Regions from separate parts of the Streptomyces sp. NPDC002536 genome, predicted to be linked through region 1. Evidence: riboswitches for the same ligand, from Rfam matches in the RefSeq annotation. Region 1 holds a riboswitch; each other region holds the start of a gene.
What was found. Region 1 has a riboswitch for cobalamin ahead of ACWD4B_RS04665 (prenyltransferase/squalene oxidase repeat-containing protein). Riboswitches for the same ligand answer to the same signal wherever they lie in the genome.
Positions count from the first base shown of each region.

Region 2: another riboswitch for cobalamin. It lies ahead of ACWD4B_RS04090 (ribonucleoside-diphosphate reductase subunit alpha); the one in region 1 lies ahead of ACWD4B_RS04665 (prenyltransferase/squalene oxidase repeat-containing protein).
Region 3: another riboswitch for cobalamin. It lies ahead of metE (5-methyltetrahydropteroyltriglutamate--homocysteine S-methyltransferase); the one in region 1 lies ahead of ACWD4B_RS04665 (prenyltransferase/squalene oxidase repeat-containing protein).
Region 4: another riboswitch for cobalamin. It lies ahead of cobN (cobaltochelatase subunit CobN); the one in region 1 lies ahead of ACWD4B_RS04665 (prenyltransferase/squalene oxidase repeat-containing protein).

Region 1 is NZ_JBSFWU010000007.1:54,614-58,129, reverse strand. It holds gene ACWD4B_RS04670 (SCO2322 family protein) at 1-290, opposite strand, end outside; gene ACWD4B_RS04665 (prenyltransferase/squalene oxidase repeat-containing protein) at 290-1,552, opposite strand; cobalamin riboswitch at 1,670-1,817, opposite strand; gene ACWD4B_RS04660 (aldehyde dehydrogenase) at 1,926-3,374, shown strand.
Region 2 is NZ_JBSFWU010000006.1:75,086-78,601, forward strand. It holds gene ACWD4B_RS04090 (ribonucleoside-diphosphate reductase subunit alpha) at 1-1,783, opposite strand, end outside; cobalamin riboswitch at 1,947-2,072, opposite strand; gene ACWD4B_RS04095 (hypothetical protein) at 2,612-3,112, shown strand; gene ACWD4B_RS04100 (hypothetical protein) at 3,117-3,516, shown strand, end outside.
Region 3 is NZ_JBSFWU010000083.1:3,893-7,408, forward strand. It holds gene ACWD4B_RS25885 (helix-turn-helix domain-containing protein) at 1-287, shown strand, start outside; gene ACWD4B_RS25890 (dihydrofolate reductase family protein) at 303-899, opposite strand; cobalamin riboswitch at 1,313-1,531, shown strand; gene metE (5-methyltetrahydropteroyltriglutamate--homocysteine S-methyltransferase) at 1,683-3,516, shown strand, end outside.
Region 4 is NZ_JBSFWU010000117.1:1,711-5,226, reverse strand. It holds gene cobN (cobaltochelatase subunit CobN) at 1-1,427, opposite strand, end outside; cobalamin riboswitch at 1,463-1,585, opposite strand; gene cobG (precorrin-3B synthase) at 1,698-2,987, shown strand; gene ACWD4B_RS30285 (precorrin-8X methylmutase) at 2,984-3,516, shown strand, end outside.

The sequences.
Region 1 (3,516 bases):
CTGCCGTCCTTCGCGGGCGTGGCGTCGCACGCCGCCGCGAAGTCGGCCGCGCCCCGCGGCTTCGCCGCCTGCGCGGAGTCCGCGCTGACGGCGAAGCGGAAGCCGATCGTCTCCCCGTCGCCGGGGCGTGCGGTGGCCGGGCCCTGCGTGGCGTACGTCCAGTCCTTGCCGCCGCCCGCCGCCTGCCAGAAGGACCAGTAGCGGTAACCGGCCGCCTGCGCGGGTGCCGCGCCGAGCACGGCGAGCATCCCGGCCGCGAGCAGGACGCACACCTTGTGCATCCTGCGCATCACAGCTGCTTCTTCCTGCGGTTGCTGAGGAGGAAGCCGACGCCGATGCTGGCGACGAAGAGGACGCCGAAGATCCACCAGCCGCCGAAGCTGCGGCCGTTCGTCCCTTCCTTCTCCCCGGACTTCGTCGGAATGGCCGGCCCCTCCGCCTTCGGGCCCGTCGCGGCGAGCTGCTGCACCAGGTCCGCGCCGCCGAAGGCGCGCGGGTCGGTGCCCGCGGTGCGCGCGGCGAGGATCAGCTTGGCGAGGCGGCCCGGGTCGCCCGCGGCCCACTCGGCGGTCTTGCTGTCCTTGGACTGCAGCCACGCCATCGGCTTGCCGGCCGCCTCGCGGTGCCCGCCCGCGGCGAGGGCGATCACGGCGTCGGCGGTGGCACCGAAGTCGGGGCCCTCCGGGGCGCCCGGCATCGAGGACTTCAGCTGCCCGCCGTTCGCGTCCAGCTTCTTGGCCAGGTAGCCGGCGACGGCGTCGGCCGCCGCGGCCGCGTCCTTGGGCTTCGCGTTCTCGTCGCCCGCGCAGTCCAGCGGCTTGACGGGCTTGTCGCCCTGCTCCGGCGCACCGGTCCCGAAGCCCTTGCCGAGGGCGGCCAGGGCGGCCGCGGTCGAGGCGAGGTCGTTGGCCTGCAGCTCGCCGTTCTGCGGCAGGTAGGCGAACGCGCCGCGCTCGTCCTCCTTCTTGTCGCAGCCGAGTTGGAAGGACAGCAGCGCGTCGTACGGGCTCTTGCCGCTCTTGCCGGTGGCCTTCGCCGGGTCCTGGCCCGCGGCGGCGAAGGCGCCGACCGCGATGGAGGTGGAGTTGGCGTCGCTGGCCGCGCCGGGGCTCATGCCCCAGCCGCCGTCCTCGTTCTGGTGCTCCTTGAGCCAGCCGAGGCCCTTCTGCACGGCCGCGTCCCGGCCGCCCACGGCCGCGAGGCCCTGCACGGCGGCGGAGGTCGCGTCCGTGAACTCGCCGGCCTTGGGGTCGCAGGCCTTGCCGGTGTCGGCGCGGTAGCCGGCGAAGCCGCCGTCGGAGCACTGCTGGCCCGCCAGCCAGTCCACGGCCGCGGGGGCCGGGGAGACGCCCACCGCGTGCTGGGCGACGAGGGCGAGCGACTGCCGGAAGACACCGTCGAACTTGGGGTCCTTGGCGCCGTACAGACCCGGGGCCGCCGGGGACGGGGAGCCGTCGGCGAAGGCCGCGGGCGCTGCGGCGGCGCCCAGCACGGCGGCGGTGGCCAGGGCCGCGGCGCCGCGGCGCGCGTGGACGGCGAAGGAGGGGGCCATGGGGGTCGGTGCCTCTCGGTGTCTGTACGAGTCCGTACGGGAGGGCGTACGCAGCCGCGCGGCGGTCGCCGCGCAGGGGCGCGGGGCACCGGCCCGGCCCCGCATACCTCGACGGGTGAGCCTTTTCCTCCTCGGCGCGGGTACTCCGGCTCACAGGCCCCCTGGGCCCTGCTCACGGTTGCGGGTCAGCGCCGGATTCGCACCGGCTTCCCCCGTTCCGAGGTGGGATGAAGTTGTTCCGGACACCTTAACCGGACGCCTGCATCCGTGGTGGGGCGGTTACGCACCGCACATGCATTGCCCGTCCCGCGGGGAGCTGCTATCCCCATCTGATGGAGCATCTGATGGGACGTCAGATACGGAGGGTTCACGGATGACCGGAATCGCCGAGCACGACCGGCTCTTCATCGGCGGCACCATGGTGGAACCGGCGACGGACGCCGTGCTCGACGTCGTCTCGCCGCACACCGAGGAGACCATCGGGCGCGTGCCGCACGCCGCGCCCGCCGACGTCGACCGGGCCGTGGCCGCGGCCCGTACCGCCTTCGACTCCGGGGTCTGGTCGGGCCTGCCGCCGGAGGAGCGGATCGCCGTCGTCACCCGCATCAAGGACGCGATCGCCGCCCGGCACGAGGAGTTCGCCCGCGTCATCTCCGCGCAGAACGGCTCCCCTTACTCCTGGAGCGTCCTCGCGCAGGCGCTCGGCGCGGTGATGGTGTGGGACTGCGCCATCTCCGTCGCCCGCGACTTCCCCTACGAGGAACGCCGCCCCGGCGCGCTCGGCCCGCTGCTCGTGCGGCGCGAGCCGGTCGGCGTGGTGGCGGCCGTGGTGCCCTGGAACGTGCCGCAGTTCACCGCGGCCACGAAGCTGGCGCCCGCGCTGCTGGCCGGCTGCTCGGTGATCCTCAAGCCGTCGCCCGAGACGCCGCTGGACGCGTACCTCCTCGCGGAGATCGCCGCGGGGGCCGGGCTGCCGGAGGGCGTGCTGTCGGTCCTGCCCGCCGGGCGGGAGACCGGCGAGTACCTCGTCGGGCACCCCGGCGTCGACAAGGTGGCCTTCACCGGGTCGGTCGCGGCGGGCAAGCGCGTGATGGAGGTCGCCGCGCGCAACCTGACCCGCGTCACGCTCGAACTGGGCGGCAAGTCCGCCGCCATCGTCCTGCCGGACGCCGACCTGGACGCGGCCGTCGCCGGCATCGTGCCCAGCGCCTGGATGAACAACGGCCAGGCGTGCGTTGCCCAGACCCGCATCCTGGCCCCGCGCGTCCACTACGCGGAGCTCGCCGAGCGGCTGGCCGCTGCCGCCTCGGAGCTGACCGTCGGCGACCCGCTCGACCCGGCGACCGCGGTCGGCCCGCTGGTGACGCGGCGGCAGCGGGACCGCTCGCTGGAGTACATCGCGCTCGGGCGGGAGGAAGGAGCCAAGATCCTCGCGGGCGGCGGCCGTCCGGCCGGCCGGGAGAAGGGCTGGTACGTCGAGCCGACGCTCTTCGGGGACGTGGACAACGCGATGCGCATCGCCCGCGAGGAGATCTTCGGCCCTGTCGTCTGCCTGCTGCCCTACGAGGACGAGGAGGAGGCCGTCGCGATCGCCGACGACTCGGACTACGGGCTGTCGGGCAGCGTGTGGACGACGGACGTCGAGCGGGGTGTGGAGGTGGCGCGCAGGGTGCGTACGGGGACGTACTGCGTGAACACCTTCAGCCTGGACATGATGGGCCCCTTCGGGGGCTACAAGTCCTCCGGGATGGGGCGGGAGTTCGGGCCGGAGGGGTTTGCGGAGTATCTGGAGCACAAGACGATTCACCTGCCGGCGGGGTGAAGGGTGAGGCGTTACGAGCTCACAGGAAAAGGGTTTGAGCGAGGCGGCGCCCCGCTGCTACTTTCGCGGTGGACCGTGAAGTCGTCGTATGGAGGTGAGACCCGTGAACACAGTTACCCATGGGTGCTCCCTCAACCCGTCA
Region 2 (3,516 bases), on a different contig from region 1:
GGGCGTCCCAGCGCTCCGGCCAGGTGGCCGTGGCGTCCGCGTAGTGGTCGGGGTGCAGCACGCCGCGGGCGGTGCGGGTGGCCTCCCAGGCCGGGTGCGGGCCGTGCCGCTCGGCGAGGTCGGCCGAGGCCTCGTACGCCGCGAGCATGATGCGCTCGGAGATCCGGGTGGAGAGCGCCTTCGCCTCGGGCGAGTCGAAGGACAGCCGCAGCCGGAAGAACACGTCCTGCAGGCCCATCAGGCCCAGACCGACCGGCCGCCAGCGGGAGTTGGAGGAGCCCGCCTGCTCGGTCGGGTAGAAGTTGATGTCCACGACGCGGTCGAGGAAGGTGACGGCCGTGCGGACCGTGCGGTCCAGCTTCTCCCAGTCCATCTCGCCCTCGGCACCCAGGTGCGCGGCGAGGTTGACCGAACCGAGGTTGCAGACGGCCGTCTCGCCGTCGTCGGTGACCTCGAGGATCTCGGTGCAGAGGTTGGAGGAGTGGACGACCGCGCCCGGCTCGGCGGTCTGGTTGGCGGTGCGGTTGGAGGCGTCCTTGAACGTCATCCAGCCGTTGCCGGTCTGCGCGAGGGTGCGCATCATGCGGGCGTAGAGGACGCGGGCCGGGATCTGCTTGACGGCCTTGCCCTGGGCCTCGTACGCGCGGTACGCGGCGTCGAACTCGTCGCCCCACAGGTCGACCAGGTTGGGGGTGTCCGCCGGGGAGAACAGCGACCAGTCGGCGTCCGCCTCGACGCGGCGCATGAACTCGTCCGGAATCCAGTGCGCGATGTTGAGGTTGTGGGTGCGGCGGGCCTCTTCGCCCGTGTTGTCGCGAAGCTCCAGGAACTCCTCGATGTCCGCGTGCCAGGTCTCCAGGTAGACGCAGGCCGCGCCCTTGCGCCGGCCGCCCTGGTTGACCGCGGCGACGGAGGCGTCGAGGGTGCGCAGGAACGGCACGATGCCGTTGGAGTGCCCGTTGGTGCCGCGGATCAGCGAACCGCGGGAGCGGATGCGGGAGTAGGAGAGCCCGATGCCGCCCGCGTGCTTCGACAGCCGCGCGACCTGGTGGTAGCGGTCGTAGATCGAGTCCAGCTCGTCCAGCGGCGAGTCCAGCAGGTAGCAGGACGACATCTGCGGGTGGCGCGTGCCGGAGTTGAAGAGCGTGGGGGAGGACGGCAGGTACGAGAGCGTGCTGGTGAGCCGGTAGAGCTCGGCGACGTCCTCCAGGGCCCGGACGGAGTGGTCCTCGGCCAGACCGCAGGCGACGCGCAGCAGGAAGTGCTGCGGCGTCTCGATCACGTTGCGGGTGATCGGGTGCCGGAGCAGGTAGCGGCTGTGGAGCGTCCGCAGGCCGAAGTACCCGAACCGGTCGTCGGCACCGTCGGCGAGGGCGCCGTCCACGAGCGCGTCGAGCCGCTCGGCGTGCTCGGCGACGAACGCGGCGGTGTCGTCGGCGATCAGGCCCTCACGGTGCCCGACGGCGACGGAGGCGGAGAGGGAGACCGCGCCCTGCCCGGCCGCCTCCTCCCGGATGGCGAGCGTGAGCAGCCGCGCCGCGAGCCGCGAGTACTGCGGTTCCTCGGCGATCAGCCCGGCGGCGGCCTCGGTGGCCAGGGACCGCAGCTCGGCCTCGTCCGACCCGGGGTGCCGGCCGCGCAGCGCGGCGGCGGCGACCTTGCCGGGGTCGGTGGCGGGCAGATCGGCAGTGAGATCGGTCAGGGTGCGCAGCAGCGCGGTCCCGGGGCCACCGGTCTCCTCCGCAGTGGCTGCTGAGACCGGATCGGCGGGCGCGATGGTCACGTGTGGCTCTCCCTCGCTCGGCTGGTCGGCTGGGGCCGCTCGGGAGGCGCTCGACGGAACGCGTACCGGCACACTTCTTCGGGGCATGCCGGACAGCGCCCATCGGCCCAACCCGCGGGGCCCGGACGTGTTCATCACCCATGCCGGGCCCTGGGGCGGCTCGGACGTGGGCGCGCTGGCGGCAGGTCCTCGGACTTGTGGAGCGCATATGCGCATACATTCACCGTTGCGGGACAGTTCCGGATTTCCACCGGATTCCCCTGCGACGACAGCGAGGACGAGCATACATCTAGTGCCGGGGGTCGGGAGCGCCCCCACATGTTGTGTCGGGGCGTCGTCGGGCGGTTGCGGAATGTGCTAACGGGCGGGGGGGTTGAGGGCTGTTGAGGCGGTGTCGGGGCAACGCCTGGGCGGCGCCGGGGTGGTGCGTCGAGGGGGCTTCAGGGGCCTGGGAGCCGCCCGGGGCGGGGACGGTCAGCCCGGGGCGCGCGGAGGCGGTGAGGGGGCCGTTCGCGGGGCGCGGGAGGTGTCACGGCGGCCACGGCGGCATCATGCATCGGGGCGACTTCCGCTCCTGCTGCGGCCGGTTCGCCTTCGCCGCCGGCTGTCGATCCTGGTCGGGGCGTTCGCCGGATGCGACCTTCCGGATGCGACCTTCCGGGTGCGACCTTCCGGACGCGGCGGACGTACCGGCTCAACTCCGGCTGATCCATGAGCGGATCGCGCCGTCGTTCGCGTGACCGCGGGATCCGGGCCGTTGTCAGACCCTCCTCGTACGCTCCATCACAGTCGGTGACGAAGCCGGTGACGGAGGAGGGCGAGGCCGCCATGACACACGAGGACGCGACGATGACCCGCATCGAGGCCGCGGTGACGCTGCACCGCGAGGGCGACGCGGAAGGCGCCCGGGTGCGCCTCGGCGAGATCTGGCAGGAGATCGGCCCGGACGGGGACGCCTTCCACCGGTGTGTCCTCGCCCACTACATGGCCGATGTCCAGCCGGACCCCGAGGACGAACTGGCCTGGGACCTGCGCGCCCTGGAGGCCGCGGAGTCGCTGACCGACGACCGGGTCCGGGAGCACCACGCCTCGCTCGCGGTCCGCGGTTTCCGCCCGTCCCTGCACCTCAACCTGGCGGAGAGCTACCGCAGGACGGGGAACGCGCCGCTGGCCCTGGAGCACCTGTCCCGGGCCCGGGAGCACGCGGACGCCCTCGGCGACGACGCCTACGGCGACGGCATACGTGCCGCCCTCGACCGGCTGGAGCTCCGGCTGGCGGGGACGGGCGGAACCCCGCCCGCGGGCCCCGCAACCGCAGGCGCACAATGACGCCATGTTGATCAAGGCTCGTAGGGCCGACGTGTTACCCAAGGACCGCCGGTCGGCCATCGCTGTCGCGGTGACCGGCCTCGTCCTCGCGGTCGCCGCAGGCATCCTGCTCCTCGTCACCGTCCCCGGCCTCCACGCCGAGGAGCGCGACTTCAAAGCGGCCTCGCCCTGCCCGGCCACCGCCCCGGCACCGGACTGCGAACGGCCCGTCGGCGCCACGGTGAAGGGCACCGAGACGGACGCCAACCGCAAGACACCGCGGTACTGGCTGGACCTCGCCGAACGCGACGGGACGCCCCACCACGTCAGGATGAACGAGAAGGCGTACCCGGTCTTCGCCGCAGTCGGGAAGGGCGACCCGGTGACCCTGTGGTACTGGCGCGGGCACATCCGCTTCATCGACT
Region 3 (3,516 bases), on a different contig from region 1:
GCCCCACCGCGGGGGAGCAGGGCGACGTCAAGATCCCGGCCACCGACTTCCCGTACAAGGTCTCCTCGACGGACCCGCAGCCGCTGGACATCCTCGCCCGCACCACCGGCCACGACGTGACCTGGGAACTGGAGCTGGAGTGGAGCAGCGGCGGCCGGTCCGGGACCTTGAAGATCGACGATCACGGGCAGCCGTTCCGCACGACCGCGGTCAAGGACCGGCCGCAGTACACCTGGCGGTTCGACCAGAAGGTGTGGGAGCCGCTGCCGGACTACGCGCGTAGGTAGGCGGCTTCCACGCCTCTACCCCTTGGGAGCCGGCCGGTAGGTGCACACGTGTGCACCCGTGCCGCTGGTGACCGAGGAGACCAGCTCGAAGGTGCGCAGCACACCGTCGTCGGTGAAGATCCTCTTCCCGCCGCCGAGGAGCACCGGGGTGATGATGAGCCGCAGCTCGTCGACCAGGCCCTCGCTCAGCAGGGTGCGGACGAGCGTGGGGCTGCCCATGACCTGCAGGTCGCCGCCGTCGGCCGCTCGCAGTTCGCGGATGCGGGCCAGGGCCTGGTCGCCGGGGATGCGCGTGGTGTTGTTCCACGTCAGCTCGGCGTCCTCCAGGGTCCCGGTCACGACGTACTTCGGGATGGAGTTCATCCGGTCGGCGAACGGATCGCCGGCCCGCTCCGGCCACGCCGCGGCCATCGTCTGCCACGTGCGGCGCCCGAACAACAGTGCCTGGGTCCTGTCCAGGGCCTCGGAGATGGCCCCGCCCATCACCTCCGGGTCGAAGAACGGGTGCGACCAGCCGCCGTGGGCGAAGCCGCCGTCGGTGTCCTCCTCGGCTCCGCCGGGTGCCTGCACGACGCCGTCCAGGCTCATGAATTCACTGACCACGATGCGCACGGGACTCACTCCTCGTTCTTCGTAACCGCAGGACGCGGCACGTGTTCGCGCCGCCGGGACGATCGTCGCACCGACCACTGACAACGCCGCGGTGCCAGGGCCTGTCCGGCGGATCTTCGCTCGTGGGTGCGGTGCGCCTCTGTAAGGGGCGCGGGGAACTGCGCGATCAGCCCCCACCGGCCTGCAGCCGACGCACCACCCCAGGGGTCCGGGGCGCAGCCCCGAGAACCTCGACTGCGGGAGCGTCGTGGCCGATCGCGCCCACGCGGCGGAGCCGCACAAAGTCACCGCCCCGCGCCCCTTACGGGGCGCTTCGGTGCCGGGCACAAGGAGGGCCCAAACGTGGTTCATGACACACGGCCTTGTGCGACCGGCATGTGAACACCGCTGTTCAAGTACCGGATCCCCGCCCTAGGGTGGCGCGTGCAGCTGGTTCGCCCTGCTCGCCAGGCAGGCGCGTCGCAAGAGGGAACCCGGTGGGAATCCGGGACTGCCCCGCAGCGGTGAGCGGGAACGACCGCCGTCATACGCACTGGGCCCCGTGACGGGTCCGGGAAGCGACGGCCATTAGGTGTCTGCCTTCGGCAGGCGCGCCCGTGAGTCCGAAGACCTGCCCGTTGCCCGCGTGCGACCGTTCGCGCGCGGAGATCTCGGTGACCTCGAGGGCGGGTCGGCGTTTACATCGAACGGGCGCTCCACGGCTGTGGCGTGGCCCGTCCGCCAACCCCTTCGCGTTCTCGCGGCGTTCCGAGATCCAGGAAGCAGCTCGCGAAGGAGAGTTTTGTGACCAGCAAGTCCGCAGCCGCGGCAGCGCGCGCCACCGTGTACGGCTACCCGCGCCAAGGCCGCAACCGTGAACTGAAGAAGGCGATCGAGGGCTACTGGCAGGGCCGCGTCACCGCCGACGCCCTGCGGGAGACGGCCGCCGGACTGCGCCGCACCACCTGGCGGCAGCTCGCCGAGGCCGGCATCCATGAGGTGCCGACCGGTGACTTCTCGTACTACGACCACGTCCTGGACACCAGCGTCATGGTCGGTGCGATCCCCGCCCGGCACCGCGCGGCCGTCGAAGCCGACGCCCTGGACGGCTACTTCGCGATGGCCCGCGGCACCCAGGACGTGGCGCCGCTGGAGATGACCAAGTGGTTCGACACCAACTACCACTACCTGGTCCCGGAACTCGGTCCCGACACCGTCTTCACCACCGACTCCGCCAAGCAGGTCGCCGAGCTCGAGGAGGCCCTCGCGCTGGGCCTGGCCGCGCGCCCCGTGCTGGTCGGCCCCGTCACCTACCTCCTGCTGGCCAAGCCCGCGCCCGGCGTCGGGCCCGGCTTCGAACCGCTCACGCTCCTCGACCGGCTGCTGCCCGTCTACGCCGAAGTGCTGGCGGACCTCAGGGCCGCCGGCGCCGAGTGGGTGCAGCTCGACGAGCCCGCCCTGGTCCAGGACCGCACCCCGGCCGAACTGAACGCCGCCGCCCGCGCCTACCGCGAACTGGGCGCCCTCACCGACCGGCCGAAGCTGCTGGTCGCCTCCTACTTCGACCGTCTCGGCGAGGCCCTGCCGGTCCTGGCCAAGGCCCCGGTCGAGGGCCTGGCCCTGGACTTCACCCGGTCCGCGGCCGCCAACCTCGACGACCTCGCGGCCGTCGGCGGACTGCCCGGCAAGCGCCTGGTCGCCGGCGTGGTCAACGGCCGCAACGTCTGGATCGACGACCTGGAGAAGTCGCTGGCCACCCTCGGCACCCTCCTCGGCCTCGCCGGCCGCGTCGACGTCGCGGCCTCCTGCTCGCTGCTGCACGTCCCGCTCGACGCCACGGCCGAACGGGACATCGACCTGCAGATCGTCCGCTGGCTCGCCTTCGCCCGTCAGAAGACGGGCGAGATCGTCACGCTGGCCCGCGCGCTGGAGCGCGGCACCGACTCCGTCGCGGCCGAACTCGCCGCCAACCGCGCCGACCTGGCCTCCCGCGCGGGTTCCGCCATCGCCCACGACCCGGCGGTACGCGCCCGCAGCGCCGCCGTCACCGAGGCCGACACGCACCGCTCGCAACCCTACGGCCTGCGCGCAGCGGCCCAACGCGACCGTCTCGGCCTGCCGTTGCTGCCGACCACCACCATCGGCTCCTTCCCGCAGACCACCGAGCTGCGCACCGCCCGTGCCGGCCTGCGTGCCGGACGCATCGGCACGGCTGCCTACGAGGAGCGCATCGAGGCCGAGATCCGCGAGGTCGTCGCCTTCCAGGAGAAGGCCGGCATCGACGTGCTCGTCCACGGCGAGCCCGAACGCAACGACATGGTCCAGTACTTCGCCGAACAGCTCACCGGCTACCTGGCCACGCGGCACGGCTGGGTCCAGTCCTACGGCACCCGCTACGTCCGCCCGCCGATCCTCGCCGGTGACATCTCCCGCCCCGAACCGATGACCGTCCGCTGGACCCGCTACGCCCAGTCGCTCACCCATCGGCCGGTCAAGGGCATGCTGACCGGGCCCGTCACCATGCTCGCCTGGTCCTTCGTCCGCGACGACCAGCCGCTCGCCGAGACCGCCCGGCAGGTCGCCCTCGCGCTGCGCGACGAGGTGAACGACCTGGAAGCGGCGGGCACTTCGGTGATCC
Region 4 (3,516 bases), on a different contig from region 1:
GGCTGGATGAGGATCAGCAGGTTGCCGCGGCGCAGGGCGGCCAGCACGATGTCGCCCTCGGGGTTGCGGCTGCGGTCGAGGAACATCTCGCCGGGCGCGGGCCCCCAGTGCTGCTCGACGGCCTCGCGCAGTTCGGCCGGGAGCCCGGCGTACCAGCGCTTGTAGTCGGCGGCCGGGATGCGGACGGGGTTGCGGGCGAGCTGTTCCTCGGTGAGCCAGTCCTGGTCGTGGCCGCCGGCCTCGATGAGGGCGTAGATGAGCTCGTCGCCGTCGCCGGACGCGAGGCCCGGGACCTCCTCGGCGCCGAAGTCGTAGCCCTCCGCGCGCAGTCGGCGCAGCAGGGCGACGGCGCTGGCGGGGGTGTCGAGGCCGACGGCGTTGCCGATGCGCGAGTGCTTGGTGGGGTAGGCGGAGAGCACGAGGGCGATCCGCTTCTCGGCGGCCGGGATGTGGCGCAGGCGGGCGTGGCGCACGGCGATGCCGGCGACGCGGGCGGCGCGCTCGGGGTCGGCGACGTAGGCGGGCAGGCCGTCCTCGTCGACCTCCTTGAAGGAGAACGGGACGGTGATGATGCGCCCGTCGAACTCGGGCACGGCGACCTGGGTCGCGGAGTCGAGCGGGGAGAGGCCCTCGTCGTTCTCCTCCCACGCGCTGCGCGGCCCGGTCAGGCAGAGGGCCTGCAGGACGGGCACGTCCAGGGAGGCGAGGGCGCCGGCGTCCCAGGATTCGTCGTCGCCGCCGGCCGAGGCGTCGGCGGGCCGGGTGCCGCCCGCGGCGAGCACGGTGGTGACGACGGCGTCGGCCGCACGCAGGGCGTCGAGGAGTTCGGGCTCGGGGGCGCGCAGCGAGGCGACGTACAGCGGCAGCGCCCGGCCGCCGGCGTCCTCGACGGCGCCGCAGAGGGCGTCGACGAAGGCGGTGTTGCCGCTCATGTGGTGGGCGCGGTAGTAGAGCACGGCGACGAGCGGGCCGTCGGGGTTCGCCGCCTTCGGGGTGCGCTCCAGCTCGCCCCACGAGGGGGCGGGGGCGGGCGGTTCGAAGCCGTGGCCGGTGAGCAGCACGGTGTCGGAGAGGAACCGCGCCAGCTGGTCGAGGTTGGCGGGCCCGCCGTGGGCGAGGTAGGCGTGGGCCTCGGCGGCGATGCCGATGGGCACGGTCGAGTGCTCCATCAGCTGGGCGTCGGGCGCCTGTTCACCGGTCAGGACGACGACGGGCCGCTCCCCCGCGAGCAGCAGGTCGAGCCCCTCCTGCCACGCGCGGACACCGCCGAGGAGCCGTACGACGACGAGGTCGGTGCCCTCCAGCAGCGCGGGCAGCCCGTCGAGATCCAGCCGGGCGGGGTTGGCGAGCCGGTACGTCACCGGGCCGTCGGCCGCACGGGCGCTGAGCAGGTCGGTGTCGGACGTCGACAGGAGAAGGATGCGCATGCTGCGGCTGGCCTTCCTCGGGGTCCGCGCCCCGGGTGGTCGTGAGGACGGCGGGAGTTCCTGACTCGCCCGGCGTCTCACCGCCGTGCTCACAGTGGCGGGACCGTACCGGAATCACACCGGCTTCCTCCCCTGTCGCCGTCGCTGGCGTGGTCATACTAGCGGGGCGCGCCCCGAAGGGGTGCGGGGAACTGCGCGCTCAGCCCCCACCGCTCCGCAGCCGGTAGACAAGCCCAGCACCGCCGCCCCACCGTGGGTATGCTCGCCGCCATGCCCGCCCCCTCCGATCCCCCTGTCCGCACCGGCGGCGACCGCTGCCCCGGCGCGGTACGGCTGCACGCCGCGGACGACGGTGCACTGGCCCGCGTCCGCCTGCCGGGCGGGCTTCTGACGGTTCGTCAGGCAGAAGCCCTGGCACGGCTGTCCGACGAACTGGGCGACGGCCACCTCGACCTCACCTCCCGCGGCAACGTCCAGCTCCGCGGTCTCCCCGATGCCTGCGGCGGCGAACTCGGCATCCGCCTCCACGAAGCGGGCCTGCTGCCCTCCGAACAGCACGACCGGGTACGGAACGTGGCGGCGACCCCGCTCTGCGGCCTCGACGGCCCGGCTCCCGCCGACGTCCAGGCCTGGTCCCGCGCACTGGACCAACTCCTCTGCGCGAACCCGGACATCACTAAACTTTCCGGACGTTTCCTCTTCGGTCTGGACGACGGCCGCGGCGATATCGCCGCACTCGCCCCCGATGTGACATTGATCGCAACGGACGACGGGCACGCCCTGCTCTCCTACGCGGCGGCCGGCTCCTGCCTGCGCATCCCCGCCGCGCACGCCCCGCGCGCGGCCGTACTCGCGGCCGAGTGGTTCCTGGCCGAGCGCCGCCGCACCGGCAGCACCGCCTGGCGGATCGCCGAGTTCCCCGCCGGACAGCGGCCGCGGCTCGACGTGTTGGGGCAGCGGCTCACCGCCGAAGGCATCGCCGCCGAACCTGCCGAGAGGGCTCCACGGACGGGCGCCCCCACGGCCCCCGGGCTCGTCCCCGGCCCCGGCGGCCGGACCGCGCTGTCGGTCACGGCCCCGCTCGGCCGCCTGAGCACCGGCCAGTGGCGGCAGTTGTACGAGACGGCCGACGCCGCCGGCACGGGCGAACTCCGGGTGACCCCCTGGCGCGGCATCGTCGTCCCAGGCCTGCCGACGGCGACGGCGGCGGCGGCCCGGCTCACGGAACTCGCCGACGCGGGCCTGATCACCTCGACGGAGTCGCCGTGGCACCGCGCGGGCGCCTGCGCCGGCCGCCCCGGATGCGCCAAGTCTCTTGCGGACGTGCGGGCGGACGCGGCGGCCTGCCTCGCGCACGAGCAGCCCCACGGCGGGGAGCCCCTGCCCGTGTACTGGTCCGGGTGCGAGCGGCGCTGCGGCCGGCCGACCGACGGCCGGTGGGTGGATGTGCTGGCGACGGGCGGCGGTTACCGGGTGGGCATATCCGGCGAAGCCGCGCGGACGGTGACAGCAGCAGACCTGGCCGGCGCCGTGGCGACGGCCCGTACCACCACACGATGAACGACAAGGGCGACGAGGGCACAGTGTTCGACTACGACAAGGACGGCGCGTCCATCTACCGCCAGTCCTTCGCCACCATCCGCGCCGAGGCCGACCTCGGCGGACTGCCGCCGGACGTCAGCAAGGTGGCGGTCCGCATGATCCACGCGTGCGGGATGACCGATCTCGTCCGCGACCTGGCCTGGTCCCCGCAGGCCGTGGCCCGCGCCCGCGAGGCGCTGCGCGCGGGTGCGCCGATCCTGTGCGACGCCAACATGGTCGCCAGTGGGGTCACCCGCAAGCGGCTGCCCGCGGACAACGAGGTGCTGTGCACCCTCGCCGACCCGTCCGTGCCCGAACTGGCCCGGCGCATGGGCACCACGCGCAGCGCCGCGGCCCTGGAGCTGTGGCGCGACAGGCTGGACGGCGCGGTGGTGGCGGTCGGCAACGCGCCGACCGCCCTGTTCCGCCTGCTGGAGATGGTCGCGGAGGGCGCACCGCGCCCGGCGGCCGTCCTCGGCATACCGGTCGGCTTCATCGGTGCCGCCGA